Linked DNA regions of Beijerinckia sp. 28-YEA-48. The protein of the gene in region 1 interacts with the protein of each later gene in a pairwise test. Links are inferred from orthologs where the notes say so. Each region holds a gene or a part of one and is shown on either strand. Other genes may lie near its edges. The genes, in order: cysE and cysK.

Region 1 (15,180 bases):
TTATAACGATGGAATTGTCCGATGAAGTTGGTGAAAAAATTAGAAGGTGATGCGGATTTAGCCGAAAACCGAGAGCAGCGGGCCATTGCCGGTCTCAAGCGACTAATAGGTGATGGCTCGTTACAACCAGGCAGCAGAATTCCTGAAAATGCTGTTGCGCAATCTCTAGGTCTTTCACGTACGCCGATGCGTTCGGCGCTCAAGAGTCTCGAAGCCGAAAATTGGGTCGTGCGCAATTCGGGCGGTGGTTATTTCGTTCGTGAGTTCACGCTGCGTGATGTGATCGACATGATCAGATTGCGTGGTGCGATGGAGAGGCTGGTTATCCGGCTGGCGGTCGAGCGCGGCGCGCGCGCTTCGGATATCGCCGAACTCGAACGGCTTGCTCAGGCGATGGATGATACGTGTCATCCCGATATCGACAGTGCGGAAAAGCTTGAGTTGCTCGCGGAGCTCGACAGCGAGTTTCGCAAGCTGATCGTGCAATTGGCCGACAGCACTTTGGTGACCAGCATATTGATGCGCACCATGTCGCTGCCGTTCATTGGTCTGGCCGGGTTGGACTTTGAAACCTTATCGAAGGAGATGCGTGGGAATCTCAAAAAGTCCAATGCCCTTTATCACGTGATGATCGCGGCCATTCGTGATGGTGATGGCGGGGCGGGTGTGCAGGCTGTGACCGAACACATGGATATCTTTATCGCGACGATGCGGGCGGTGATTGATAGCTCGGGTGGCCGATCCAGTTGACTTCACGGCTGAATGCCGAATTGTCAGCTTGACAGGGCGAAGCTGCGGCTCTAACCGGCGCTACCTGCCGGTTATTTGTTCATGTTCGATTTTGCCAATTATTTTCCCTACCTGCTCAATCGCGCTGGCGCGCGGTTGGCACTTGCGTGGGGACGTGAATCCAAGCCCCTGGGCGCGACGCTGCAGGAATGGCGCGTGCTGGCGGCTCTGTCGACGCGGCGGCCGCAACGCATGTCGGAACTGGCCGACTCCACGACCATCGACCGGACAACTTTGTCGCGTCTGGTTTCGCGCATGGAAGAAAGCGCACTGGTCGCGCGCGGGCGCTCGGAAGACGATGGCCGGGAAGTGCAGATCGATCTGACGTCCCACGGCGAACAGGTGACCGAGCGCATGCTGCCATTGGCGTCGCGCTATGAAACCATTGCGCTGGACGGCTTTTCGGAAGCGGAAGTGGCGGCCTTCAAGGACATGCTGAAGCGGGTCTTCGCCAATATGGATCGGCTTTAAGATCGCGCTTGCTGCGCCGCAGCACAGTTTTCACCCCATGACCCCATGATTCCGGCTTGCGTCCTGTCCCGCTTTGCGGCAAGATGCGTGCAAATGCACATATTGTGTTGTGCTGGTGGAAACGGAGGGAGAGCGGCCGACACCTTTGAACGACGGCCAAAGCGGCTCGTGTCGATGGCGTGATGCACTCAAGTGACGTGTCATCCCTGTCGACGATCAGGCAACGAGACGGTTCTCCAATTTACCAAGCACTCACGAACACGAGACGTCGGCCTGCAACGAAAAGCGCAAGGCTTTCCAGGCCGCCGAAGAACAAAAGCCACGGATATCTTGCGAAGGAGGGTTTCATGGAATTCGGCTACTTCACTCTGAGCGACAACAATTACGAGGACATCACGCGGACGCCGGAAGATTTCATTCTGGAGATCCGCGAGCAGGCGCTGCATGCCGAAAAGCTCGGCATGCATTCGGCCTGGATCGGCGAGCATCATTTCGACTCGCTTGGCGTCAACTCCTGCCCGCACATGGTGCTGGCCTCGATCGTCGCGCAGACCAAGCGCATTCGCATGGCGCCGGCCGTCGCGGTGTTGCCGATGCATCATCCGCTGCGCGTGGCCGAAGAATGGGCGACGCTGGATCTGCTCTCGGGCGGCCGTGTCGATTTCGCCGTCGGTCGTGGTTACGATCGCAAGGAATACGAGCCCTTCGGCGCCGATTACATGACCTCGCTTGAGCGCATGGAAGAGGGCATCGACATCATCAAGAAGGCCTGGGAGACCAACGGCAAGTGGTCGCATAAGGGCCAGTTCTATACGATCGACGACATGGCGATCACGCCGCGGCCGCTGCAAAAGCATGTGCCGTTCTTCATGGCCTGTTTCTCGAAGGCGAGCATGGAGATCGCTGGCCGCAAGGGCATGGACATCATCTTCGCGCCCTTCGCCGCCGCGCTGACCTTCGGCGATCTGGCAACGGCCACGCGCGCCTATCGCGAGGAATGCGAGAAGCACAACAACAAGCCGGGCAAGGCGATGTGCAGCTATTTCATCCACATCGGCGAAGGCAAGGATGAGGAATATGGCCGCGCGCGCCAGATGGCGTATTTCCGCCGCGCGGTGACGCCGGCCATTACGCAGGACCCGTCGAAGTCGCCGCCGTCGATGATGTACATGAACAAGATCGTCGACTTGCTGAAGGACGTGAACGCCGGCGATCTCGGCGAGAAATCGATCCTGCTCGGTTCGGCGCAGAAGATCACCGACTCGCTGAAGCGCGTCGAAGCGGCGGGCATGGAAGAGGTCATCTTGTACTTCAACTGCGGTGGCAAACCGCATTCGATGGTTGTCGAACAGATGGATCAGTTCATGAGCGACGTGGCGCCGCACTTCGCCGGTTCGCACATCAAGGTGCGCGCTGAGGTCGCCGCCTAAGGTCGCGCACAACGGCAAATGAAAGCCCCGGTTCCGATTGGAGCCGGGGTTTTGTTTATGGGTGTCTCTGCTGGCTGCACCCGTCATTGCGAGAAGCGCAGCGACGAAGCAATCCAGAGGCGCGTGCTGAAACGTCAATAATGCCTGTGGCGCTGGTCTATTGACGCTATGGCTCTACATCTTGGCTCTTGGATTGCTTCGCTTCGCTCGCAATGACGGTTCAAGGTGCAGAGTCATGGGCGCAAATAGGCTTGCGCCGCAGGCATTTTCTGATGCGCTGGCACGTGCCCTTGGTTGTTGAAGAACCTCGGTGTCATCCCCGACGGCCGCGCAGCGGCTGAGCGGGGATCCAGAGCAAGCGGTAGAACGCCGATCGCTGCGATGATGCAACGCTTTACCACGCGCCCCTGGCTTCCCGCTCGCGCCTGCGGCGCGTCGGGAATGACACTGAGACGGCGGCACAGATGCGAGAAAGAACAAAACAAGAACATAATTCCGCCGCCCTCCCTCCGTATTTTCGAGCCCGGTTTTATTGCGGCGGGCATCGCAGCCGTAGCGGGAGGAGGGCTCTTGGATCATGCGACACGGACATCGAAGCGGGGCTGTCTGGCAGCACGTTGGCAGCAAGTCGCCTCCCTCCTGATCGCATCTGGGGAGGGGGTGTCGCGCGATTCTGAGGAACAACCCCATGCAAGGGCATTTCCCGGGAAGTTTTCCCTGCCAGAGCTGGGTCAGAACCGAGTTCTAGGCGCGATAGCCGTAGAGCCAGTCCATGCGCGCCATGGCGGCATCGACACTGAGGCGGCGCATGACCATGTCGCGGGCCAAAGCGAGCGGGTTCGACAGGTGATAGATCGAGCCTTGCCGCCGCGAGGCGAGAACGACATCGGAGGCGCGGCGAATGCGGCGTGCCTGATAGGCACGGATGAGGGCGGCGATGTTGCTGCCATGCCGGCTGGCCGCAAGGCCAATTTCGGCCGCGTCCTCGATGGCAAGCGCTGCGCCCTGGGCGAGGAAGGGCAGGACGGGATGCGCGGCATCCCCGAGCAGCACGGCCCGTTCCAGCGCCCAACGATCGACGGTGTTGCGGTCGAACAGCGGCCAGCGGCGCCATTCCTTCACCGCGCCAATCAGCTCCTGCGCATCGGCATGCCAATTGGCGAAGCGGGCGCGGACGAACTGCGCGTCGCCCTCGGTCTGCCAGAATTGTCGATCGTCGTCGCCGCGCCAGCGGTCCTCGACGATGGCGACGATATTGACCACGTCGCCGCCCCGCAGCGGATAGTGGACGAGATGCGCGCGTGGGCCGAGCCAGAGATTGGAGGCGAGCATCAGCGCGAAGGCGGGGGCGTTCTGGGCCGGCAGCAGGGCCCGCCAAGCCGAGCGGCCGGAATAGACCGGGCGGTCGCTGAGGCCGAGGCCGAGCCGCTCGCGCACGGTGGAGCGCAGGCCGTCGGCGCCGATCAGCAGATGGCCGTCATAGCGCACCTGCTCGCCGTTGCGGGTGGCGCCCACCTGGATGCCGCCGGTCAGGGTGGTGAAGCCGAGAACCTCGGTATTGGTCTCGACGCTAATGTCGGGCGAGCGCGCCGCTTCCTCAAGCAGCAGGCGCTGCAGATCGGCGCGATGGACGACCAGATGCGGTGCGCCCCAGCGGGTTTCAGCCAGGGCGCCGAAGGGCATGCGCATCAGCTGCGTGCCATCGGAGGCGCGACGGACGTGGAGGGCTTCCGGGGTCAGGGCGACGCGATGCAGCCGCTCGAGCAGGCCGAGGTCGCGCAGGATGCTGGTGGCATTGGCGGAGAGCTGCAGGCCGGCGCCGACCTCGTCGAGCATGGCGGCGCGTTCCAGCACGCTGACGCGAAATCCCGCGCGCGACAGAGCCAGCGCGGCGGTCAAACCACCGATGCCGGCACCGGCGATGATCGCGTGGGTTTTCTCGCTCAAGGGAACATCCAGCCCTGGAAACATCCAGCCCTTGAGAGCTGTTCCGGCCCCGCTAGAATCGGAATCGTGCCCTCATTTCCTATTTTGACGCATTTTTCGCGCGAACCGATACCCACTTCGCTTGAAAATGCTCGGCAAAATGCTCGACCAATGACTTGGGCTTGGTCAGGCGGCGCGGGCCTTCACTTCGCATTCGGCCGGGTCGGAATGGCCGTGCAGGGCGGGTTCGTAGATGTAGCGGGTCGAGCAATAGGGGCAGATCGACTCCTGATCGCCGCCCATATCGATGAAAATATGGGGATGGTCGAAGGGCGGCAGGGCGCCGATGCACATGAATTCCTTGGCGCCGACGCGCACCGCCGGAACGCCCGGCTGGTTGTGAAAATGGGGGGTGGCGTGGTCGGCCATGGAAAATTCCTCGATCCTCGGATATTGCGTTGCACCTTAGAGAAGGATGGCCCCCTTGGGTAGAGGGCTTTCGGCCGCAACAGGACGGGGGGAACCCCGCTGGAGATGGGCTTCATGCAGTTTTTTTCGTCCAATGGCGTGCGTATTGCCTATATCGACGTTCCCGCCGCCGGCAACGACCGGAATCAGCCCATCGTCCTGGTGCATGGCTTTGCCTCGAACCACGCGGTCAACTGGGTTTTTCCACAGTGGGTCAAGACGCTCACCCAGGACGGACGGCGGGTGATCGCGCTCGACAATCGCGGCCATGGCGAAAGTGAGAAGCTTTATGATCCGGCCGCCTACAGCCGGGCGATGATGGCCGGCGACGTCGTCAACCTGATGGATCACCTTGGCCTGCCGCAGGCCGATGTCATGGGCTATTCGATGGGCGCGCGCATCACCGCGCATCTGGCGCATGATCATCCCGAACGGGTGAGCCGGGCGGTGTTCGGCGGCCTTGGCCTCAATCTGGTGCAAGGCGGCGCGCTGCCGCAGGGCGTCGCCGATGCATTGGAAGCGCCCACGGGCGAGGGCCTGACCGATCCGATGCAGAAGATGTTCCGGCGCTTCGCCGAAGCGACGAAGAGCGATCTGCGCGCGCTCGCCGCCTGCATGCGTGGCACGCGCCAGAGCATGAGCGAACAGGACATGGCGGAGATCACCTGTCCGGTGCTCGTGGCTGTCGGCACCAAGGATGATGTCTCGGGCGATGGTCCGGCACTGGCGCGCATGCTGCCGCAGGGTCAGTCGCTCGCCATCCCCGATCGCGACCACAATCTGGCGGTCGGCGATAAGACTTATAAGCAGGGCGTGTTGGCGTTTTTGGCTTAAGCCAAACTCAGTACAATTCCTTGCTCGCCAGCGCCGCACCGTCGGTGAGGGCCTTCAGCTTGGCCCAGGCGATCTGCGGATGCGAGCGGCCACCGAAGCCGCAATCGGCGCCGGCGACGACGTTCTGCTTGCCGACCGCATGCGCATAGCGCGTGATGCGCTGGGCGACGAGTTCGGGATGTTCGATCACGTCGGTTGAATGGGTGATGACGCCGGGCATCAGAATTTTGTTCTTCGGCAGCTTCACCGTCTCCCACACTTTCCATTCATGCTCGTGCCGGGCATTGGCGCCTTCGATCAGATAGGCCTGGGCTTTCACATTGAGCATGATGTCGACGATCTCCTTCAATTCGAGATCGTAGGCATGAGGCCCGTGCCAGCTGCCCCAGCACAGATGATAGCGGACGCGATCTTCCGGAATGCCTTTCAGCGCATGGTTGAGCGCCTCGATCCGCCGCATGCAGCGGCTACGAAACGCCGTAAGGCCCATGCCGATGCCGATGCGATCCCACAGCGCTGGCAGCCAGGCGTCGTCGACCTGAAGAATAAGGCCTGACTCGGCGATCGCCCGATATTCCACCGCCAGCGCATCGGCGAGCGCATAAAGATAGGCTTCCTCGCTGCCGTAATGCTCGTTGCGGCGATAGACCTCCAGGCTCGCTGGGGCGGTCGAGGTGAGAAAGGCTTCGGTACCGCCGGCCGCCTGCTGCATCAGCGCGATCTCACGCTGCAACTCTTCTTGGCCGGTATAGGCGATCGGACCGTTGCAGACCCAGATCGGCCGAGCCTGCTTGATCTGCCCGCCGGGCGTATAGAACAGCGTGCCGCGCTCGCTGGCGTATTGGTAGAAGGCGGCGAAATCCTCGCGGTCCTTGCCCTGGGCGAGCAACGGTTTCTCACCTGCTGGCGCCGGCCGAGCCTCGAAGCCGGAGAAGCGGCTTTCGACGAAGGACAGCCAATCGCCACCCTTGGTGTATTCGCCCTCGTTGACGATATCGATGCCGATTTCGCGCTGCTTGCGCACCACGGCCTCGACCGCAGCGGGCAGTTTCTGCGCATAGTCGGCGGCGTTTTCGTCGAGGGCGACAAGGGCCGGCAGGCTGCCGACATGGGTGGTGCGGATTTTCGTCGGGCTGCCCAGCATGCATCCTCCCTCTGCCGTGGAAATCGCCACACTTTCCGTGCGTTAACCGAAGTCTAGCAAACCGGACAAGGGCTGGCCTTGTCGGTCCATGACCACGTCATCATATTCGTGGTATAAATGGACGGACGCAAGGTCGCTGGGGTAGAAACCCCGACGCTTCGGTCGCGTGGTGGAGAATGGAATGACGATGCAGTCCTCAGCCAAGATCATCGGCTTTGCCGATACGGATCCGCTGCTCGCGCGGCTACGCGCAGAGGCCGAGGAAATGGTGCGCAAGTCACCCGAGCTTTCCAACCTGGTGCTCGCCAACGTCCTCAATCATAGCACTCTGGCCAGCGCGGTGATCCAGCGCGTCAGTGAACGTCTGGAAAGCCAGAAAGTGCCGCGCGATATCCTGCGCCAAACCTATACCGAGGTGGTGGCGCATGATCCCTCCATCGCCGAGGCCTTCCAGGCCGATATCATGGCGGTGTTCGATCGCGATCCGGCTTGCATGCGGTTGATCGAACCGCTGCTGTTTTTCAAGGGCTTCCATGCGATCCAGGCGTATCGGCTGGGGCACGCACTGTGGAAGGCCGACCGCCGGGACTTCGCACTGTTCCTGCAAAGCCGCGCCTCGGAAGTCTTCCAGACAGACATTCATCCGGCGGCTGAGATCGGCAAGGGCATATTCCTTGATCATGCGACGGGCCTCGTGGTCGGCATGACCGCTGTTGTCGAAGACAATGTGTCGATGCTGCAGGACGTGACGCTGGGCGGCACGGGCAAGGAAAGCGGCGACCGGCATCCGAAAATTCGCCATGGCGTGCTCATCGGTGCGGGCGCCAAGATCCTCGGCAATATCGAGATCGGCCATTGCTCGCGCATCGCGGCGGGTTCGGTCGTGCTGCATCCGGTGCCGCCGAAAAAGACCGTGGCCGGGGTTCCGGCACGGGTGGTGGGCGAGGCCGGCTGCGCCGAGCCGGCGCGCACGATGGACCAGATTCTCGCCGAGAAAGCAGAGGGCTAGCACCCTGGCGGTCGATCCGTCGTAGCGCGCGGTTTGGCGTTTTTCCCATCGCGTCTCGCGCCAGTGTCTTGCCCCCCGCTGCCTTTTCTGGCAATGCGGGCGCCGATAGGACGGCAGCTGGAGAGTACCGCGTGGAAAAGACCGAAATACGCCAATTGCAGGCCTTTCTGCGGCACGCTTTCGGCAATGAAGAGATTCGCGTCACCGTCGATCCGAAGAACACGGATGCTTCGGCCGTCCATCTCGGCGAACGCAAGATTGCCGAGATCACCGTCGATGACGAAGACGGCGACCGTTCCTTCGCGCTGGAATTGCGCATTCCCGTCGGCCGTGAAGTGCTGCAGGACTATCTGCGCCGGCTGTTCGAGAACGAAAAGCTGAAGATCGTCGCGCGTGGCCGCAAGACCGATTCCGTCGAACTGAATTCCGGCGATGATTTTCTCGGCGTCATCTCCGCCGACGATCCCCGTGGTTCGTCCTTCACCTTGCAGATGGCCATTCTCGATTTCGATCTTGAGGATTTCTGACGACGCCTTTCGCCGCGCATAAACTATGCGTGGCTTGATGCAGGGAGCGGATGATAGAACCGCGCCATGTCCGTTGATCTGATCTGTCTCGATGCCGACGATACGCTTTGGCACAATATGCGCCACTTCGATGCGACCGAAGCGGCGCTGCTGGCGCTGTTGCGCCCCTTCGCCGAAGCCAATGTCGCCCGCGAAAAGCTCAATAGCTGCGAAGCGCGCAATCTCAAGCTCTATGGCTATGGCGCCAAGGGCTTTACCCTGTCGATGATCGAGATGGCCTTGGAATTGGGCGGCGAAGATCTGCCGGCCAAGGTCGTGATGGAGATTCTGGAAGCGGGCCGTGCGCTGCTGGCGCATCCGGTTGAGTTGTTCGACGATATCGAGAACACGCTGGATGCATTGGCGGAGCGTGGCCGCCTCGTCCTGGTGACGAAGGGCGATCTCTTGCATCAGGAAACCAAGCTCGCCGCTTCTGGCTTGGGCGATCGGTTCAGCGGCATCGAAATCGTCAGCGACAAGACAGCCGAGACATTCCGGCGTCTGTTCGCGCGCTATGATGTGGCGCCGCACCGCGTGATCATGGCTGGCGATTCCATGCGCTCCGACATCTTGCCGGCGCTTGAGGCCGGCGCCTGGGCTGCCTTCATTCCGCATGCGCTGGTGTGGCACCATGAACGCGCGGCTGGGCCTGGCGAGCATCAGCGCTTCCGGCAATTGACGCGCCTTGCCGAACTGCCTGGTTGGATCGATACGCTCGGTTAGGCTGCTAGCGTTTCCACGAGCCGGGTGGCGGTGCCATCGGACAGGACCAGGCGCGTCCAGCGGCATAGGCTCGGGCGGATCGGCACGACAGCCGAGCCATTGTCGCCGGTGTGAAATTCGATCGGCATCGCCAGCGGGCTCTCGCGCCAGTCGCTGTTGGCCAGCGCTGTTTCGGCCGCGACAACCTGTTCCGTCGCATAGGGCCACAGCGAGCGGCCGATCAGCTCGGTCGCGGCCAACTGAAATTGTTGGCTCCGGCTTGCCGAACAGGCGAGCAGGCGGTGCGTCAGATCGCAGACTAAGTGCATTTGGCGTGGATTTTCATTCACCAAGGTCGCCAGCATCTGATCCGCCGCCGTGTCGAGCCGGGCACCGAGCAGCGCCTCGATGCGGGCGCATTCCACAGCCTCGATCTGCTGCGTGCCGGCTTCCCAGCGCGAAATGGTGCTTTGGACGACCCCGAGGCGTTCGGCCAGGTCCGCCTGCTTGACGCGATGCAGGCGGCGCCAGCGGCGCAGCATGGCGCCCAGATGGGGCAAAGGCAGGAGAGGTACGGGAATATTGGCGGCGATCATGGTCATGACTTCGCATGGTGGCGCGGCGAAAAATTGTCGAGCGACGACTGTGTCGGCATTCAGCGCGTCATGCTGAGCACCAGGCCCTGTACCCCTTGAACGATCTTCTCCCAATCGGTCAGCAGATCGGGCGAGAAGCGAATGTTGACGTCGATCGCGTCGATCCGCAGATCGGCGATACAGGTGTCGGGCAGTCCGTCATGGGCCTGCTGCGGGCGCATGCAGCGGGCGGCGAAGCGGCGGCCGTCCGGTTGGGCGATATAAAGTTCCTCGTCTGCATAGGGACTCTTGGTGGCGAAGCGGCGCATGACCAGACCGCCGGGATGGCCCCAGGTGTCGCGCTCGAGAAAGCGGGCATAGAGCTTGGCGGTGCGATCGGCCGGGTCGAGGGCGGGATCGGCTGGACGCAGCAGCAGAATGAGAATGTCTCCGTCCGCCTGGATCATGTCGGGCTGCAATGGTGCGGTTGGCGGAGCGGGCCGGAAGCTGTCGAAACGCGCCGCAAGCGCCAGTTCGTTCATCGGTCCGCCGCCCTTGTCTTCAACGTGGCGGATATAGGCGGGCTCGAGGCGCAACCGCGATTGTCCGAGCGAGACCTCGACCATGCGTGGCGTGCTCTGTCCGAAGTGTGAAGCCAGGATGAGGTATCCTGCCCACGATAGAGCGGCCAAACAGACAAGGGTAATCATGGCGAATCGGACGCGCATGGGCACCAGTCTACGCCATGGCCGTGGTCTTCGTCGAAATAGACCGAGACATCGGTGCACGTTGGCTCTAGGGGTGCGCCATGGCATAGTGCCTTTCTATTGGAAACGACGAGGGCGAATAAATGAAGTGGGGAGTTGTGTTGGCCGCCGCTACGGCAGCGCTGGTATTTGCCGGGCCGCAGGCTCAGGCGCAGGGTGAGCCGCCGATCAAGATCGGCATGATCTCGTCGCAGACGGGTCCGTTCGCTGCCGTTGGCCGGCAGATGGAAGCTGGCGTGCGGCTCTATATGCAATTGCACGGCGACACGGTCGCTGGCCGCAAGATCGAGTTGATCGTCAAGGATGACACCGGTGTCGCCGATACGACGCGCCGCTTGGCGCAGGAACTTGTCGTCAACGACAAAGTGAATTTCCTCGCCGGCTTCACATTGACGCCGGGCGCTCTCGCCACCGCGCCGATCGCGACGCAGAGCAAGACGCCGATGGTCGTCATGCTTGGCGCGACCTCGATCATTCCCGATCGTTCGCCCTATATCGTGCGCTCGATGTTGTCGGTGGCGCAGGTTGGCGTGCCGTTCGGCGAATGGATCCAGCAGCAAGGCGCCAAGTCGATCGTGACCCTGGTGTCGGATTATGGTCCGGGCCAGGATTACGAGACGCTGATCACGCAAGGCTTCGAAAAGCGCGGTGGCCAGGTGTTGGCGAAACTGCGTGTGCCGCTGGCCAATCCTGAATTCTCGCCCTTCCTGCAAAAGATCATCGATCTGAAGCCCGATGCGCTGTTCGTCTTCGTGCCGTCAGGCGGCGTTGGCACGGCCTTCATGAAGCAGGCGTCGGAGCGCGGCCTCGCTCAGTCCGGCATCAAGGTCTATACGGAAGGCTCGATCGTCGAGGACGACATCGTCAACGCTGCTGGCGATATCGCGCTGGGCACCATTTCGGCACACAACTATTCGGCGGCCCATGACAGTGCCGCCAACAAGGCTTTCGTCGAAGCCTATAAGAAAGCCTACAATCGCCGGCCGAATTTCGTCGCGGTCACCGGCTATGACGGCATGCACATGATCTACGAAGCGCTGAAGAAGACCGGCGGCAAGGGCGATGGCGATGCGTTGGTGAAGGCGATGGTCGGCCTTGAGTTCGAGAGCCCGCGTGGCCCGGTGAAGCTCGATGGCGAGACGCGCGATCTGATCCAGAACATCTATGTGCGGCGCACAGAGAAGGCGGCCGACGGCGAACTCTACAATGTGGAAATCGCGACGATCCCGAATGTGAAGGATCCGACCCGTCCGGCGAAATAATCTGGCGGATACGAAAACAGAAACGGCGGCCGATCGGCCGCCGTTTTTCGTTGCCGGCTGATCTGATCAGCCGGGGTTATAACCGAATGCCTGGATCGAAACGTTCGATCGGCAGTTCCTTGAGGAATTCGATGGCGATGCCTTCGGCGAAATGACGGACGATCACGCCCTCCGTGCGTCCCACGGTGACATGGGTCCCGAGGGCTGGGCGCAGGGCGGTTTCGAGCGCGGCGCCGGAAATCGACACGTCGATCAAGCGGACGATGGTCTCCGTGCCATCGGGCAATTTCAGCAGGGCGCGCTTGGTGACCGGTTCGATGCGCTCGTGGCGGCGGTCTTCAGGCAAACCGAGCAGATGGCGGTTGGCCATCCAGGTGAGTTGGTCGGCGAGCTTGTCGCGTTTGCGCGGCGAGACGCGCAGCTGAGCGGCGAAGCCGTTCTCGATGTTGCGCACGAGCTGGCCTTCCAACCGGCCGATGTGATCGAGATAGATGACGACCCGCGAACCGATCGGTCCTGAGACCGGGGCAAGCAAAGCGACACCCCCTGGCGACATGTCGAGGGTCTGGCAGGGGTATTCCTGATGATCGGCGAGCATATAGCGCCCCTGGATACTCACCTTGACCCGCTGGTGGCGGCGGCGATCCTGGAACTCATCGGCTCGGGCGACTCTTTGCAGCGTGGCTTTGGACCACGACATGATGGGGCTACCTTTTTGTGAACCCCGTCAGCCTAAGGCCGAAACAGTTTCGACCCCGTCAAACGGATTCGGGCAGCTCTGTTATTTCTATGTCGGCGTTAATTTTTCGCTTTCGATCCCGATTCAATTGAATCTTAACGGCCGCCTTCGAGGACAAGCAGATGGCCATGACGGCGCGTTTGATAAGCTTGGGCGATGGGCGGGCTGGGGTTGCCCATGCCCGTGGCGATCGGCGGCGTGGTTTCATCGACGATGAAGCGGGAGGTCGCGATCCGTAGAGATTCGACGCCAATCAGGCCAAGCCAGGAGGGAATGGCGGTCGGCGTGAGGGCGCCGAGGAGCCGGGCGTGGGTCTTCCCCTCGTGGCGCAGGGGCAGAATGAGCATTTCCAGCTCGACCAGCGCCCGCTGGGCAGGGGCCGCGGTCACGCCGATAACGGCCGGTACGGTTTCGTCGAGAACCGTGCTCAGCAGGCGCTCGATGGTCGGCTGATCATCCCGGTGCCAGAGCCCGGTGAAGGTTTCGCCCAGCACTTCGCGGCGAAAAAGCGCGCTGATCCGCGATCCGGCGATCCGCAAGGGGTAGGAACGGGGCGGGTCGACCTCCAGCATGAATGTGCTCGGGAGCGCGCCACGAATGGCCGTAGGGTCAAGCTCAAGCCGACCAGGCGCGGCACGCTCTTGTCGTAATTCATTCCAATAACTGAAGAGCTCGCGCGTCGCCGTCTGTTTCATAAGTACCCCAGTGAGACAGTCTGTCCGGATTTGAGACGTTCCGGCTCTTTTTGCCGCCTGCTTCAGGGCTGGGGAGCGAAGGTCGTGCCAGGGATGGCCAGGTGGATGGCAAGCGGATGGCCAAGTGGCTGATCGTAAACGGGCAGGGCCGGCGGCGGGGCTTAAATTAAGGTTAAAAATGTTTGTCGGTTGTCGCTCCTGAGGGGCGGACCCATACTCTGCCTGTCGGCCGACGTGGCCGTTCCGACGCATTTCTGAGTTCAAGGGCTTCCGCGATTGCCGTGCTCCATCCGGCAATCGAGATTGGAAGTTAGCCGCCACAGGCTCCGGTGGCGGTGGACTAGACCAGGGAGCCCCGTCAGGGGCTCCCTTTTTGTTCATTTTCACGGCATTACGGTTTGTCGGCGGGATTTTCCGGCGCCACTGCGCTATCTGAAGAGTGCAGTTTGACCAATGGGCGACCACCGACGTGCAGCGTGAAAAAGTTTTCAATCTTCCTGGCGTCGTGCTGGCTCTCGTCGTCGTGTTCCTCGCCATCCACGCGGTGCGTGTCTATGGGCTGACGATCGATGACGATGGCTGGGTGTTCCGCACCTTCGCTTATGTCGCCGGCCGCATGACTTTCACTTTCGATCCGGATGCGGTGGCGACAGCTTTGACCGACCTGGCCTCCGATACGGATGGGTCGCAGCTGGCCGTGGCGCGCTATCTTTTGGGTGACGGCAGTCTGCAACCATGGACGCTTGTGACCTATGGCTTCCTCCATGCCGACTGGATGCATGTGGGCATGAACTGCCTGTGGCTGGTGGCCTTTGGCGCGCCGGTGGCGCAGCGGCTCGGCCCGGCGCGGTTCCTGGCGCTGTTCCTGGTTGGCACGGCGCTTGGTGCGCTCACCTATTATGTTTTGCATCCGGTGCAATTCATTCCGCTGGTCGGGGCTTCCGCCGGCGTTTCAGCGGCGATGGGCGCTGCCTGCCGTTTCATCTTCCAGCCTGGCGGTGCGTTGGGGCCAGCCGATACATTTACGATTCAAGCCGAGGACGCCGTGCGCGTGCCGGCTGTGCGGCTCGCCGACAGTTGGAAGAACCTGCGCATTCTGCAGTTCATCGCCATCTGGTTCGCCATCAATCTGGTCGTCGGCCTGTTGGCGGTGCCATTTGGCATCACGGAAACCGGGATCGCCTGGGAAGCGCATATCGGTGGTTTCATCACCGGCTTTTTCTTCTTCAGCCTGTTTGATCCGTGGTTTTATCCGCAGGGTGAACGGGCCCCCTAGTCGAACAACCATCGAACCTAATCATCATGGCGAAAACAACGCGCGCGACCCAGATGCTCGACAAGGCCGGGATCGCCTTCACGCTCCACACCTATGACTATGATCCGAACGCCGACCGCATTGGCTTGCAGGCGGCGGAGGCATTGGGTGTGCCTGCCGATCAGGTGCTGAAAACGCTGATGGCACAGATCGACGCTCAGCCGGTCTGCGTCATCCTCCCGTCCGATCACGAAGTTTCGATGAAGAAGCTGGCCGCGGCGGTCGGCGGCAAATCGGGGCAGATGATGAAGCCCGCCGATGCGGAGCGCCTCACCGGCTACAAGGTTGGCGGGATCAGTCCATTCGGCCAGATGCGCAAGGTGAAGACCGTCGTGGAGGCGCAGGCGCTGGGTCATGACCTCGTCTTCGTCAACGGTGGCCAGCGCGGATTGCAGATCAAGTTGCGGCCGCATGACATTCTGTCAGTGCTGAGCGCCACGGCGGCGGCGATCATAGCGTAAGCCGTCACACCGGCGCGCGCAGTTCCA
Region 2 (15,271 bases), 1.1 Mb from region 1 along the record:
ACTGGATCTTGTCGCCGCCATTCCCGCCGATGATCAGGTCTCGATCGCGCCTGGCCAACGCCGCCTCGTGCCGACAGGCCTGGCGATCGCTTTGCCCGATGGCTACGAGGCGCAGGTTCGCCCCCGCTCCGGCCTCGCCCTTAAAAATGGCGTGACGGTCCTGAATGCTCCGGGTACGGTCGACAGCGATTACCGGGGGGAAATCGGAGTGATCCTGATCAATCTGGGCGATGTGCCCTTCGTTATTGCTCGCGGCGATCGCATCGCGCAGATGGTGGTCGCACCCGTCAGCCAGCTTGAGTTCGAAGAGACATCGGCGCTGGCAACATCGGAGCGTGGCGCCGGTGGCTTCGGGTCGACAGGCGGGCGGGATGGCGCCAAATGATCCTGTTATCGCGTCGGGCTGTTCTGGCCATAGCGGCCGTCGTCGATATCGCGCTGCATGCGCGCCCGTCGCCCGTGGCAGCCAAGACGCTCGCAGGCCGGCATCAGCTGCCGCCCCGGCATCTTGAAACACTGCTGCAAGCCCTGGTCCATGCTAATATCCTCAAAGGCGTGCGGGGACCGCGCGGTGGCTATGAACTGGCCCGCGAGCGGCGGCGCATTTCGGTCGGCGAAATCGTCCGGGCGGCTATGTCCGAGACCTTCGACGACCAGAGCGAAGATCGCACCGCCTCGCCGCTGGTCGATAAAGTCATCGTTCCGCTGATCGCCGACGCCAGCAAGGAGCTCCTGGCCATTCTGGACCGGTCGACAGTGGAAGATCTTTGCCGGCAGGCCGAGACCGCATCGGCGGTCAGCGATGCCAAAGCGACGATTGATTTTACGATCTAGCTTTGGTATTTTATTATTTCGACAGTATTTATATGGTAATATCGAAGGAGGGTTCCGATGGCCGATGCAAAGCAGGATCAAGGGACCAAGGTGCCCGGCCGCGGCCGGATCTATGATTCCATCACCCAGACCATCGGCGACACGCCGATCGTCCGCCTCAACCGCATCGCCGCCGAGGCTGGGGTGAAGGCCAATATCCTGGCCAAGCTTGAGTTCTTCAACCCGATCTCGAGCGTCAAGGACCGGATCGGCGTCGCCATGATCGATGCCCTGGAAGCGGCCGGCAAGATCCAGCCTGGCAAGACCACCCTGGTCGAGCCGACGTCTGGCAATACCGGTATCGCGCTCGCCTTCGTGGCGGCGGCGCGCGGCTACAAACTGATGCTGGTGATGCCGGAATCGATGTCGATCGAACGGCGCAAAATGCTGGCCCTGCTCGGCGCCGAACTGGTGCTGACGCCTGCGGCGCAAGGCATGAAAGGCGCGATTGCCAAGGCTAACGAGATCGTCGCCGCAACGCCGGGCGCTGTCATTCCGCAGCAGTTCGAGAACCCGGCCAATCCGGAAATCCACCGCAAAACCACCGCCGAGGAGATCTGGAACGACACCAAAGGCACGGTCGACGTGATCATTTCGGGAATCGGCACCGGCGGCACGATCACGGGCGTCGGCCAGGTCCTGAAGCCACGTAAGCCTGGCCTTAAGATTGTTGCCGTCGAACCGGAGGATTCCCCAGTGCTCTCAGGCGGCCAGCCCGGCCCGCATAAGATTCAGGGCATTGGCGCCGGTTTCGTCCCTGCGATCCTGGACCGCACCGTGATTGACGAAGTGGTGACGGTGGGCAACCAGACCGCCTTCGACACATCGCGAAAACTGGCCCGGCTGGAAGGGGTTCCGGTCGGTATTTCGGCGGGGGCCGCCGTGGCCGCCGCCCTGGAAGTGGGCGCCCGGCCCGGGATGGAAGGTAAAAATATCGTTGTCATCCTTCCCGATTTCGCCGAACGCTACCTTTCGACGGCCTTGTTCGACGGACTCTGAGCCGGCACCGCAGCCAGACTCAGAAGCGTTGACGCCGATGGCTATTGCGCCTAAAAGGGCCCGCAAATGGCGGGTCTTTATTTGACCCGCCGCTGAAATTCCTGCCGGGCGGATGTCCGGCATTTTTTCGAGGACAACACATGGCTAACACCGCGTCGGCCCGCAAGGCTGTCAGAAAGATCGCGCATCGTACCGCGGTCAACCGCTCGCGCCGCAGCGCGATGCGTACCTATGTTCGCAAGCTCGAAGAGGCCATCGCTTCCGGTGATGCCACTGCCGCCAAGACGGCGTTCGACACTGCAGCCCCTGTCATCATGCGCGCAGCGCAGAAGGGCATCCTGCACAAGAACACCGCGTCGCGTAAGGTTTCGCGTCTTGCTATTCGCGTGAAGGCACTCTGATTTCAGACTGCGATCGCGTCTATCATTAGAATGGATTGAGAAGCCTGGATCGAAAGATCCAGGCTTCTTGTTTTGTGATTGTCACTTCGTCGTCACGCGGCATTTGCAACGCGCATTTCATCGAGCAAATAATCTTTCAAAGAATCAGCGTTTTGGGCCCCAAGATTTCTGTGTTCTCGGTGTGAGCCTGTTGCGAGAGTGACTCTGCCGCAGCAACATCTCGTGCGACGTTCTCAGCGCGTCAATTGCGACGGAAATGCGTAAATTTCTTGTCGCGCGGAATCAGCCATTTATCCGCGTCAATCTAAAAGCCGCACACGCTTGAATATTTATTTCAGCCCGCGCCTCGGCTTTATGTTGCGTGTTGTTCACAGCAGTGAATAAGTTGATCCAACGGCGCGGGCATGCTGCACGAGAATGTTCATCGCTCGGTAGCGGACAAAACATTTCAGCAAGAGTTTAAAGAGGCAGACGCGTGTCGTTGGAACGTGCAAGTGATGACTGTTGCCGGCTCGGGACAAGCCGGCAGCGGGGGCCAAACAAATGCAGATCAACTGCAAACGGAGACGGGGACATGGCGGCGAACTTTCATTTAACCATTTATCGTTTCGAACGTACTGCGCTTTCAGCTTTGCCGAGTTCGCTCGCGTTTAGGTCTTGACGCCGAACATCATTCGTAGCTGATCGCTTCTCAATTTCAGCACAGAAACCAATCATCATCACCGTGCGTTGCCGTCTGGCTATGCCAGGCGCAAGACGGATATTCTTTGGACATCGCCATGACACTCAACTCGCAACCCGCCTCAGATCACCACGCGCTTCGTCAAGCCGGCGAAACACCGCCGCGTGGCGAAACGAGTGTTGCCTGGGAACGCGTCTGCCAGCGTCTGCGCAGCGAAGTCGGCAAGGACATTTATAATTCCTGGTTCGCGCGCCTCGAATTCGAGCGCATGAACGACACGACGCTGTTTTGCACGGTGCCGACCAAATTTCTCAAAAGCTGGATTCAGTCGCACTATCTTGAGCGCCTGACGTTCGCGGTGAGCGCCGAATTCCCCGGCATGACCCATGTCCTCGTCGACGTGCGCTCAAGCGCGCGACGCCCGGTTCTTGTCGGCCAGCCGCAGAACGCGATTGGACTCGTTGGAGATTCGCACAACGACGTATCGCCTGTGCGCAGCAGCGGCGCTGTCGCGCCGACGGTACGGCGCATCGATACCGCGCCTGCGGAAGTCGAAGTCAACGACGCCTTCGCCGGCGCGCCGCTCGACAAGCACCTCACCTTCGATTCCTTTATCGTCGGCATGCCCAATCAGCTCGCCCATGCGGCCGCGCAGAAGGTCTCGCGCAGTTCGCGCGACGAACCGACGCAGTTCAATCCGCTCTACATTTATTCCTCGGTCGGCCTCGGCAAGACCCATCTACTGCAGGCGATCGCCCATTCGGCCAGCGCCAATGGACAGAAGGTCATTTACCTGACCGCCGAGCGCTTCATGTACAGCTTCGTCGCGGCGCTGCGCACGCAGACGGCGATCCAGTTTAAAGAGAAGCTGCGCGGCATCGATACGCTGGTCATCGACGACGTGCAGTTCCTGCGCGGCAAATCGATTCCGCAGGAGTTCTGCCACACGCTGAACGCGCTGATCGATGCGCGCCGCCAAGTGGTGATCGCCGCCGATCGGCCGCCGTCAGACCTGGAGACGATCGACGAGCGCACCCGCTCGCGCCTGGCCGGTGGCCTGTGCGTGCAGATGCGTCCGTTCGACGAGAACCTGCGCCTCAAGATGGTCGAATCGCTTGTCGCAACAGCCAAGACCGCGCATCCGAGCTTCAACGTGCCGGAAAGCGTCTTCAAATATGTCGCCAACGCCATTCAGACCAATGGCCGCGATCTCGACGGCGCCATCAACCGGCTCATCGCCCATTCGACCTTGGCCGGTGCGCCGCTGACGGTGGAGATGGCCGAAAGTGCTATTCGCGACCTGGTGCGCACCAGCGAGCCCAAGCGCGTGCGGATCGAAGACATCCAGAAGCTCGTCGCCAATCACTACAACGTGTCGAAGTCCGACATTCTGTCGTCACGCCGCACGGCCACCGTGGTGCGGCCGCGCCAGATCGCCATGTATCTGGCCAAGGTCCTGACCCTGCGCTCGCTGCCGGAGATCGGCCGCCGATTCGGTGGCCGCGATCACACCACAGTGCTGCATGCGGTGCGCAAGATCGAAGCCCTGTCGAAGAGCGACAATCCGCTGTCGGAAGAGCTCGAACTGTTGAAGCGCATGCTGACTGATTAGTGGTCAAAAGCCTTCTGGTCATGACCTTGATGTCATCCCGGACATCTGCGCAGCGAATGATCCGGGAACCAGGGGCAAGGGGTAGAGCCTGAGACGGCTGCTACCTTTTTGCAGGCATAGCCAAACGAACAGCAGCACGTACTTTGCCACTGGATACCGGATCACGCTTAGCGTGTCCGGTATGACACCCGGGGCGTCCTGCTATCGTTCCTTGAAAATCACCGCGACGTCTTAATCCGAGTCCATTCGCGCGTCACGAATCGCTGCAACGTCTGCTCGTAAGGCGCCACGGTGAAGAGGCGGCGCATGGTCGCCTCGTCCGGATAGATCGACTTGTTGTCGGCGATCTCCGGCGCCAGCAGAGCCTTGGCTTTCAAGATGCCGCTGGCGAAATTGGTGACGGTGCTGTTGCGCGCCGCTACATCTGGCCGCAGCAGGAAATTGATGAAGGCATAGGCTTCGTCGACATGCTCGGCATCTTTGGGGATGGCGAGATTGTCCATCGACATCAGCGTGCCCTCCTTCGGGATCACATAGTCGATGACGACACCGTTGCCCGCCTCACGCGCCCGGTTGCGCGCCTGAAAGCTATCGCCAGCCCAGGCGACCGCCATGCAGATGTCGCCGTTGGCGAGGGCATTGATATATTCGGATGAGTGGAATTTACGGATATAGGGCTTGACCTGCATCACGAGGTCGGCAGCCCGTTTGATTTCGTTCTGGTTGCGCGTTTCCGGGTTGAGGCCAAGATAACGCAACGCGATCGACAGAATGTCCTCGGGGCTATCAAGCATATAGACGCCGCAGTCAGCGACCTTCTTGATGTTCTCGGGCTTGAAGATCATGTCCCAGGAATCGATAGGGCGGTCGCCGAGGCGCGCCTTGATCTTCTCCACGTTAAACGCGATGCCGGTGGTAAACCACATATAGTTGACGGAATATTCGTTGCCGGGATCATAGGCCGAGAGGCGCGTGGCGATCTCCGGCCAGATTTCCGAACTGTTTGGCAGTTTCGACCGATCGAGCTTCTGATAGATGCCGGCCTTGATCTGCCGTTGCAGGAAGGTACCCGAGGGCACCACCACGTCATAGCCGCTCTTGCCCGCCAATAGCCGCGTTTCCAAGGTCTCGTTGGAATCATAGGTGTCGTAGACGACCTTGATGCCGGTCTCCTTGGTGAACGCGTCGAGCAGCTTCTGGTCGACATAGTCGGACCAATTGAAGACATTCACCACTTTGGTCTGAGCCAAGGCCGGTGTGGCAAGCGCCAGCAGCGCGACGAAAGACGTAAGGAGTTTCCGCATTTTCTTAGTTTCCCGATAGTCCAAAGGCGGGGGCGGCCTGGCGCAGGCGTTCAAGGGCGCGGTCCTGCGTTTCATCTTTTTTGGCGAAGCAGAAGCGCACGGCGTTGCGATAGACGTTTTCCGCATAGAAAGCGGACACCGGTATCGTCGCCACGCCAAATTCACGCACAAGCTTCTGCGCGAAGGCGACGTCGTCGGAAATGGCGAGTTCACTGATATCGATGGTCACGAAATAGGTGCCCTGGCTCGGGATCACCTTAAAGCCGACATCCTTGAGGCCGGCGGTGAAGCGATCGCGGCTCGCCTGGAAGGTCTGGCGCATGGTGGCGAAATAGGCTTCGTCCTTCATCAGCCCGTGCGCCACGCCAACCTGCAAGCTCGGCGCCGTGGTGAAGGTGATGAACTGATGCGCCTTGGACAGGCCCTTCATCACCGCAGGTGCGGCCGCCACGAGACCGACTTTCCAGCCGGTGAGCGAAAAGATCTTGCCGGCCGAGCCGATCTTGACGGTGCGCTCGCGCATGCCAGGCAGGCTCATCATCGGGATGTGTTGGCGACCGTCAAAAACCAGATGTTCCCAGACCTCGTCGCAGATGGCGATGGCGTTGTAGCGGACGCAGAACTCCGCCAGCAGTTCGAGCTGCGCGCGCTCATAGACAACGCCGCAGGGATTGTGCGGGTTGTTGAAGACCACGGCCTTGGTTTTCGGGCCAAAGACGCGCTCCAGATCGGCGCGCGCCATGGTCCAGGACGGCGGCTGCAGGTTGACGAATTTCGCGACGCCGCCGGCGCGCTGCACGAGCGGCAGGTAGGCGTCATACATCGGCTGGAACAGCACGACTTCATCACCCGGCTCGATCACAGCCATCAGGGCGCCAGCCAAAGCCTCGGTGGCGCCCGACGTCACCATGACCTCCGTGGTTGGATCGAGATCCAGGCCCTGGAAACGGCTGTAATGGGCCGCTATGGCCTGGCGCAGCTCCGGCAGGCCCATCATTGGCGGATATTGGTTCCAGCCGTTAAGGACGGCATCCGCCGCGGCGCGGCGGACGTCCTCGGGGCCGGGGTCGTCGGGAAAACCCTGGCCGAGATTGATCGCATTGAGATCACGGGCGAGCCCGGACATGACGTCGAAAATGGTGGTCGGCAGGTCGGCGAGTGTGGGATTCATTGCGCTTCTAAAACAGTCCTGGACGATGTGGTGGGTTCCTAGCATAGGCACCTGAACAGAAAAGGAAACGGAGCGGATGGCTGCACAATCGACCCTGGCGACCCAGGCGACCCTAGTGCTCGGTGGCGCCCGCTCCGGCAAAAGCCGTTTCGCGCAGCAATTGGCCGATGCGAGCGGCTTGCGGAAGCGGATCATCGTCACGGCCACGGCCGGTGACGCCGAGATGGAGCGCCGCATCGCCCATCACCGGGCCGAGCGCGCGGCGGACTGGACCACCATCGAAGCCCCGCTCGCCCTGCCCGAGGCGATCACTTCAGCCGCCGCGGCCACCCATCTGGTTGTCGTCGACTGTCTGACGCTCTGGCTCGCCAATGTGATGCTGGCCGGACACGACGTGGAAGCCAAGAGCCAGCAATTGACCGCTGCGGTCGCCGCCTGCCCATATCCGCTGGTGTTGGTCAGTAATGAAGTGGGCTTCGGCATCGTGCCCGACACCGAGCTTGGCCGTGCCTTCCGGGATGCCCAGGGGCGTCTCAACCAGATGATGGCGGCGACTTGCGCCAAGGTGGTGCTGGTGGTGGCTGGGCTACCGCTCCAGATCAAGCCGCAGGGGTGAGAGGTCCCTTGTTTGGTACTGTCTTGGATGGCACCCTAGCCGCCAAGCTGCCGGACCGAGCTGCTGTATGAGGAGACGAAATATCCAATGGATCGGCTGAGGGCGCTACGGCTTTTTGTCCAGGTTGTGAAAGCGCGTAATTTTACCGCCGCCTCAAGCCAGCTCAACATCTCCCGCTCCTATCTCAGTCGTGAAATCAGCGCGTTGGAAACGGCGCTCGGCGTTCGCCTGATCAACAGAACAACGCGGCATGTGAGTCCGACGGAAGTTGGCCGCATCTACTATGAACGTTGTGCCAAACTTCTCAATGATCTCGACGAAGCCGATTTTGAGTTGGCCGCCAATCATGGTGAGCCGCGCGGTCACATCCGACTGTTGGCGCCAAAATCTTTCATGGTTTTCGCGCTTCCCGACGCCATCGTCTCTTTTTCGAAAAAATATCCAGACGTTGAGATGACGGTTCTGCCGTTTGATCGCAAAATTGACCTGGTCCAATCCGGCATTGATTTGGCTCTGCGCTTTGGCGACCTGAGTGATTCAACTCTGGTCTGTCGCAATTGGCGGCGTTCAATCTCCAGGTCTGCGCGACGCCGCGCTATCTTGAGCAGCACGGATTGCCGAGAACACCCCAAGATCTGCTCGCCCATAACTGTTTGCGGCACACCATTCATACCAACAATGCGGGATGGGTTTTCCAGTCAGCGGATGGGCCCTTGGAGGTCAAGGTTTCGGGCAGTCTGATCGCCAGCAGCTCAATGTTCTTGCGCGAGTGTATTTTGCGGGATCTCGGTATCGGCGTCGTGCCGAGATATAGCGTTGCCTCGGATATCAAGCAGGGCAGGTTGATCACAATCCTGGACGAATTCCCTGTCGGCCCGCTCCCTCTCTATGGAATATACGCCGGCAACCAGCTGTCCCATCGGGTGCGGTTGTTCATGGATCATCTTGCATCGTGGTTTGGATCTGAGCGACTGGAAGTTTAGCTGCCAGGCTCCCCATTGATTGTCCTTTCGCAGCGCGGCATCCGCAGCGCGCTTATCGTTCGCTGAATGGCTCAAAAGGGAACAACACTGTTTCCAAAAGCCATGCCAAACGCGTTTTTAAAGACGCTAATCTGGGCGAAAGACATCAGGGAGGATTGATATGATCCGCGTCGGTCAAACCAGCGTTCTGGCAGGCCTGCTGACCTTTGGCTTGGCCGCTTCTTCGGCGACTTCCGCCTTGTCTCAAGAGCAGAAGGATTACGCCGGCCGTCAAATCCGTTTCGTATCAACAGGCGGCCCGGGCGGCGCCTTCGATACTTACATGCGGACGCTCATCCCGCCGATGGAAAAATACCTGAACGCCACGCTCCTGCCGACCTACGAACTGCTCGGACTGGCCGCGATCGATCGCGTCGTCAACGCGCCAAAAGATGGCAGCACCATCGTGCTGCTCAGCGGCGAAGGCATGATGACATCCTTCCTTTATAAGATGCCGGGCGTCCGCTACGACCCTCGCAAGATGGAATGGATAGGTCGCGTCGCCGATGAAAAGAAAGTCATCGCCGTTTCTCCCACATCCAGCTTCAATTCCCTCGCTGACCTCGTCGCCTCAAATCGCAAAGTTCTTTGGGGCTCGGTCAACAATTCAGACAGCAATAGCGATGCGACGGCGGTTATGGCCTACGTGACGGATATGCCGGCCAAGATCGTCCTTGGTTATGGCGGCTCCTCGGGCGTCAATTTCGCCCTGGCGAATGGAGAAGTCGATGGCCGCGTGGCTTCCCACGACTCCGCCGCCCTTTTCGTGCGGGCAAAGCAATATAAGGTTCTGGCGACGGTCGGCTTGTCGCGATCAAAAATGTTTCCTGACATTCCGACGATCGCGGAAGTGAGCCCGCTGTCCGATGATAAGAAGTTAATTTTGGAATGGCGCGCCAATATCGCCGATTTGGGACGCGTCATGATCACGACGCCGGGAACGAGGCCCGCACTGTTGTCGCTGTTGCGCAAGGCCCTGGAAAATGCGTTGAATGATCCTTTGGTGGTGGAGCGGCTGAAGGAACAACAATTGGTGCCCGCCTTCGCCAACGCCGAGGAGACCGTCAAGCTGGTCGAAAAATCCCTCACCATGTTGGACGCGCCGCACATGGAACAGGTGCGGAAGATCGCATTGGAGCGATATTATTGAACATGAGAAGGCGGGCGTAATCCCGCCTTCTCCCGAACGCTATTTTTCCGTTCTATTTTTTCTCCGCAGCGGAATAGAATTCTCCCGTTCCCGGCACGAAGCGTTGCGCGGAAACGTCCGTGCGCCCACCGTCCCTTGCGTGTGGCGCATAGGCGGCCACTTGAAGAAGTTCGAGCTCTTCCTCGCCGGCGCTTTCAAACCAATATCGCGAAAAACGCGGCGTCACCGTGCCTTCGTTGGGACCGAACTCGCCAATCAGCACATCATTGGGTCCGTAGAAGCGGACACGTCCCTTGAGCACCATCCAAAACGTATCGACCCGGCTGTGATAGTGAAGATTGTTTTCGCCACCGCCCTTTTTGACAATTTGCACGACGGCCTTGAACAGATCCGTCCGGTGCAGCGCGACGAACCCTTTCCCCGTGCTGACCCCTTCCGGCTTCTCATATCGGAAATTGCCATATCGCTTTTCGGCGTCCAGGTGCTTTGCTTCCAGCTCATCTACACGGGCTTGCTCATCTGCCGGGGCTGGCGCGGTGATGCTCTCAGGGGCCATTTTTCTCTCCCAATTTGCGTGACCAGCCGGCGCGGTCCATTGGCGACAGGCGACGTCGCAAACGCTGGACTTTTGTTTTCTGCGCCAACCAGCGATCCATGAGCAGTCTAGCTGAAACACCTGTTTCCGCTATGCAGCAATCGGTGACATGACTGTTGACTGAGTTGGAACCTCTGTTGGTTGAGGCTGAAGCGCGCTTGTGCCGGCCCGCTCCCTAGCGGTGTTCAACGCGTCTGGGACGGCATTCACCGCACCTTGGCTTTGATCTCCTGCGCCAAACGGGCCGCCAGGGCGGGAATGGCCGGGCCCGGGCAGATGGTGAGCAGATCGGGCACGACCAGGCGGCGCTCAGGCGGATAAAGCCGACGCAAGGCCGGGTGTTCGAGCAGGGCCTCGCCCTGGTCCTCCGGACGGTCGTGCGCCTCGGCCACCATGAGATAATCGGGCCGGGCCGCAACAACCCGCTCAAGATCGACGAAGCCGCTCGCCATGAGGCCGACGTCGCCGGCGGCATTGCGCAGGCCCGCCTTAACGGCGAGATCGCCGGCTAGGCCAGCATGCAGAACATAGCCGCGCCGGTGCAAGATGAGGAAACTGCGCTGCGGCACTTCCCCAGCCAAGGCGGCGAGGGCGCCCGTGCTTTCATCAATGGCCGCCACCAAAGCCGCGCCCCGGTCGGGGTGGCCAAAGCGTGCCGCCAGCGCAGTGATCTCGCGCCGGGTCTCGTCGAGACTGACCCAAGAATCAACGACAGCGAACGGCCGCGCCTTGGCGGCGAGGAAATCCCGGGTGAGGCGATTGTCATAACGGCCCAGAACGACGAGATCGGCCGAGAGGCGAATCAGTTCCTCGGCCGCGCCGGTGTTGCGCGGCAGACCAGCGGCCTGCGCCGCGAGAAAAGAAATCTCCTTGTCGGCGGCAAAGGGACTGAGCGAGACGATCTGATCGCGATCGGCCAGGCTCAGCACAAGCTGATCGGCGCAAAGATTCGCCGATACAATCGAGGGTTGTTGCGACGGTTGTTGCGCCTGCGCCTCATCAGCCATGACGAGCATGGCGACGAGCGCCATGGCCTTCATGCCACACCTGCCAGAGTTACGGCCGGAGCCGGCCTTGCCACCTTGCATTCGCAGAATCGCCTCTGTACGGTCATAATTGTTGGTGCCCCAGCGATGGGGTGAAACGGGAATGCGGTGAGGGAAACCGATGCCGCAGCTGCCCCCGCAACTGTAAGCGATGAGCTGACTTCGCACCATGTCACTGGGTGATCACCCCGGGAAGACGCGAAAGCAGCGACGATCCGCGAGCCAGGAGACCGGCCAACATCTTCGTTTTCTCTCAAGCCGTCGGTGGGATGGCAGGAGGCTATAGTGATGCATCGTTCCCCTGGTAACGCCGCCATTCTGGCTGGCGTTTTTTGTTTATCCGCGCCGGTTCTGTCAAACTCAGCTAGCGCGCAAAATGTCCCGCCAGGGTATGTGCCGCTGCCAACGCTGGTCATCACCGCCAACCGCACACTACTGCCGATCGAGCGGCTGGGCGCCAGCGTCACTGTCATTCCAGCCGAAGAGATTCAGAACTACGGCACCAAGAGCCTCGCCGACGTGTTGCGCGGCACGCCGGGCCTCAACATCACCGAAACCGGCGGCCCCGGCTCCTTGTCGAATGTCTCGCTGCGCGGCTCCACCCCCGGCCAGACGCTGGTGCTGATCGACGGCATTCGCATCGGCGATGCTTCGAGCACCGACGGCTCGCTCGATTTCGGCGCGCTGTCGGCCATCGATATCGACCGCATCGAGATCGTGCGCGGCCCGCAATCGGCGCTTTATGGTTCCGACGCCATGGGCGGCGTCATCAATGTCATCACCCGCAAGGGCGAGCGCAAGCCGCGCCGCAGCGTGCAGGTGGAAGCCGGCACTTACGGCACGATTTCAACGACGGGCACGCTCTCTGGTGCGACCGACACGGTCTCCTATGCCTTCTCGCTGACCGGCTTTCACTCCGATGGCTTCTCGCGCTACGGCTATCGCATCGGCCGCATCACCAGCACGCTGACGCAACCGCTGGAAAACGACAAGACCGACAAATTTGCCGGCTCGGCGCGGGTGACATTCACGCCGTCCGACAGTTTCTCCGTCGATGTCGGCTTGACGCGCTTCGCCGATGTCGCGCGCTTCGACAATCCCGGCGCCTTCATGCCGGCCGACAAAGACACACGCTTCAACAAAGGTCGACAATTCGTCACCACTGCCTTCGTGCGCGCCAATTTCGATCCGTTCGGCGGCCTGTTGAAGAATTCACTGACCGTCTACTCGAGCCTCATCGAGCGGTTCAACCGGCTGGAGCAGTCGTGCTTCGACACGTTCTTCAACAGCTATAACTGCGACACGACCTTCCGCTCGCGCCGCGTCGGTGTCGAATATCAAGGCACGGCCAATCTCGGCACATACGGCCAGTTCATCTTCGGCGCCAAGTCGGAACGCGAAACCGCGTCCTCGCGCGAGGATTGGCTGCAGGCGCCTTATACGATCTCCATGCCCTTCTGGGGCACGCAGATCACCAATTCGGTGTTCGCACAGCACAGCATCACTCTGTTCGACCGCCTCGACCTGACACTTGGTGGGCGCATCGACGCCATCGACAACAGAACCGTGTTCCCGACCTGGCGCGCCACCGCTGCCTATCGCTTCGACGAGACCGGCACGCGGCTGCGCGTCAGCGCCGGTACCGGCGCCCATGCCGCCTCGCTCTATCAACGTTTCAGCATTTACGGTCTGCCGAGCCTGCGGCCGGAACAGAACTTCTCTTATGAGGCCGGCATCGACCAGACCTTGTTCGATGGCCGGGTGAAAGCCTCGGCCACCCTGTTCGACAGCTGGTATCGTAACCTGATCGACTTCAATCCGGCGGCCAATTTCTTCATCGGCCAATATTACAATGTCGGCCACGCCCGCATTCGCGGCGTCGAAGCCTCGATCGATGCGGTCATCGTTCCCGACACCTGGCGCGCGCGCGTCACCTTCACCGGCATGACCGCCGTCGACGAAGACAAGCAGATCGGCCTGTTGCGCCGGCCGCGCCAGCAGGGCAGCCTTTCGGTCATCTACACCGGCATCCCGAACCTGGAGGTGGAAGGCCGCGTCTACGTCGCCTCGGCCCGGACCGACATCAGCAACGACTTCCCCTATGGGCGTGTGACCTTGCCGCAATATGGCCGGGGCGATATTCGCGCCAGCTACAAGTTCAATGATAATGTGACCGCCTTCGCCCGGCTCGAGAACGTGACCAACGCGCGTTATCAGGAGATCCGGGATTATGGCGTGACCGGCCGCGCCATCTACGCCGGCTTGAAGGTGACATGGTAGAATCGACCACCACAGCAAATCGCGTTTCAACAGAAACGCGATTTTGCCCAAAATCTCTTATTTTGACGCGTCTCCATGACATTTGATGAGGTCATCAAATGCTGAAACGCTACGCAGCACCGTCTAAAACAGTCAGGCTCCGGACGGCTTCGGCCGCCTCCGGAGCCTTTCTCATTGTGCTGTTTGCCGCGCTGATCGTCGTTGCTGTTCTGTCCCTGATGCTCGGACCGGCGCATCTTTCGCTGCACGAACTTGTTCTCGGCCTGACCGGCGAAAGTGAAACCGCTGCGATCATTCTGCGCGAGATCCGGCTGCCGCGCGTCATTCTCTCGATTTCCATCGGCGGCATGCTGGGCCTCGCCGGCGCGGCGGTGCAGGGACTGAGCCGCAATCCTCTGGCTGAGCCGGCTGTGCTGGGCACGCCACAGGCGGCGGCGCTCGGCGCGGTGCTGATGATCTATTCCGGGTTGGCGGATGCCTTCTCGCTGGCGCTGCCGCTCGCCGCCATACTCGGCGCCATGCTCGCCATGCTGGCGACCTTGCTGGTCGTGCGCCGCGTCGGTGGGGTGATCTCGCTGCTGCTGATCGGCCTGATGATCGGCAGCCTGGCGGCCGCCGCCATCTCGCTGATCCTGTCGCTCTCCTCCAATCCCTATGCGGTGACGGAAATCGTGTTCTGGCTGATGGGCTCGTTCACCGATCGCTCGATGTGGCACGTGGCTTTGTCGCTGCCCTTCATCATCGTTGGCGCAGCGGCATTGTTCTGGTGCGGACCCGCCTATAAAGCGCTGACCTTGGGCGAAGAGACGGCGACCTCGCTCGGCTTCGATGTCTGGCGCGTGTCGCTGATCACCAGCGCCGGCATTGCGCTAGGTGTCGGCGCCGGCACGGCGGTCGCCGGCGCGATCGGCTTCGTCGGCCTGCTCGCGCCACATATTGTGCGGCCGTTCGTGCGCTCGGATGCGCAAGCGATCCTGCTGCCGTCGGCGCTGGTCGGCGCCATCCTCACCACGTCGGCCGACATCATGGTGAAACTCATTCCAGCGACGAGCGAGATCCGGGTTGGCGCGCTGATGGCCGTCATCGGCGCCCCTTGCTTTCTCTATCTCGTCATCGCCCGTCCCTACCGGCTGGACGACCGCGCATGAGTGGCAGCAGCTATATCATCGTCGACCACCTCGGCGTCGCGCTCGCCGGCCGCAAGATCATCGACGACCTGTCGCTGTCCCTGGAGGCCGGCCAGTTCGTCGCCTTGATCGGCCCAAACGGCTCGGGCAAGACGACCTTCCTGCGCGCGCTCGCCGGCCAAATGGCGATATCGGGATCGATCACCCTCAACGGCACGGCGCTCGCCAGTCTATCTCTACCGCAACGCGCCCGCGCCATCTCCTATCTGCCTCAGGACATGCGCCAACCAATCTGGCCGGTGCCGGTGCGCGACATCGTCGCTTTAGGACTGATGCCGTTCGACGCGCGGGCGGATGGCAACGATCCGGCCATCGAGCAGCAATTGCAGGACC

The links.
Region 2: the proteins of cysE (region 1) and cysK interact in binary tests that used the Escherichia coli proteins (3 or more experiments, as listed by UniProt). The link is inferred for Beijerinckia sp. 28-YEA-48 from one-to-one orthologs.

Annotation. Positions count from the first base shown.
Region 1 is NZ_FNSI01000001.1:5,601,803-5,616,982, forward strand. What follows is about bases 6,378-9,157. They hold cysE (serine O-acetyltransferase), read left to right. Parts: upstream 6,378-7,243; coding sequence 7,244-8,071; downstream 8,072-9,157. Other genes in these bases: BLW50_RS26295 (cobalamin-independent methionine synthase II family protein), read right to left, coding at 6,378-7,062; BLW50_RS26305 (DUF3126 family protein), read left to right, coding at 8,203-8,598; BLW50_RS26310 (HAD family hydrolase), read left to right, coding at 8,665-9,157. Outside these bases: BLW50_RS26265 (GntR family transcriptional regulator), read left to right, coding at 22-750; BLW50_RS26270 (MarR family winged helix-turn-helix transcriptional regulator), read left to right, coding at 832-1,260; BLW50_RS26275 (LLM class flavin-dependent oxidoreductase), read left to right, coding at 1,608-2,690; BLW50_RS26280 (FAD-dependent monooxygenase), read right to left, coding at 3,435-4,637; BLW50_RS26285 (zinc-finger domain-containing protein), read right to left, coding at 4,803-5,045; BLW50_RS26290 (alpha/beta fold hydrolase), read left to right, coding at 5,160-5,918; more of BLW50_RS26295, read right to left, coding at 5,926-6,377; more of BLW50_RS26310, read left to right, coding at 9,158-9,360; BLW50_RS26315 (helix-turn-helix domain-containing protein), read right to left, coding at 9,357-9,941; BLW50_RS26320 (hypothetical protein), read right to left, coding at 9,995-10,540; BLW50_RS26325 (ABC transporter substrate-binding protein), read left to right, coding at 10,765-11,943; BLW50_RS26330 (PilZ domain-containing protein), read right to left, coding at 12,020-12,643; BLW50_RS31320 (PAS domain-containing protein), read right to left, coding at 12,778-13,914; BLW50_RS26340 (rhomboid family intramembrane serine protease), read left to right, coding at 13,847-14,653; ybaK (Cys-tRNA(Pro) deacylase), read left to right, coding at 14,680-15,153; BLW50_RS26350 (patatin-like phospholipase family protein), read right to left, coding at 15,158-15,180.
Region 2 is NZ_FNSI01000001.1:4,461,188-4,476,458, forward strand. What follows is about bases 11-2,881. They hold cysK (cysteine synthase A), read left to right. Parts: upstream 11-891; coding sequence 892-1,872; downstream 1,873-2,881. Other genes in these bases: dut (dUTP diphosphatase), read left to right, coding at 11-385; BLW50_RS20920 (RrF2 family transcriptional regulator), read left to right, coding at 382-834; rpsT (30S ribosomal protein S20), read left to right, coding at 2,013-2,273. Also shown: more of dut, read left to right, coding at 1-10; chromosomal replication initiator protein DnaA, read left to right, coding at 3,053-4,567; BLW50_RS20940 (polyamine ABC transporter substrate-binding protein), read right to left, coding at 4,786-5,871; BLW50_RS20945 (aminotransferase), read right to left, coding at 5,876-7,042; cobU (bifunctional adenosylcobinamide kinase/adenosylcobinamide-phosphate guanylyltransferase), read left to right, coding at 7,119-7,658; BLW50_RS20955 (LysR family transcriptional regulator), read left to right, coding at 7,746-8,399; BLW50_RS20965 (tripartite tricarboxylate transporter substrate-binding protein), read left to right, coding at 8,802-9,830; BLW50_RS20970 (cupin domain-containing protein), read right to left, coding at 9,883-10,386; BLW50_RS20975 (ABC transporter substrate-binding protein), read right to left, coding at 10,632-11,513; BLW50_RS20980 (TonB-dependent receptor plug domain-containing protein), read left to right, coding at 11,865-13,751; BLW50_RS20985 (FecCD family ABC transporter permease), read left to right, coding at 13,850-14,899; BLW50_RS20990 (ABC transporter ATP-binding protein), read left to right, coding at 14,896-15,271.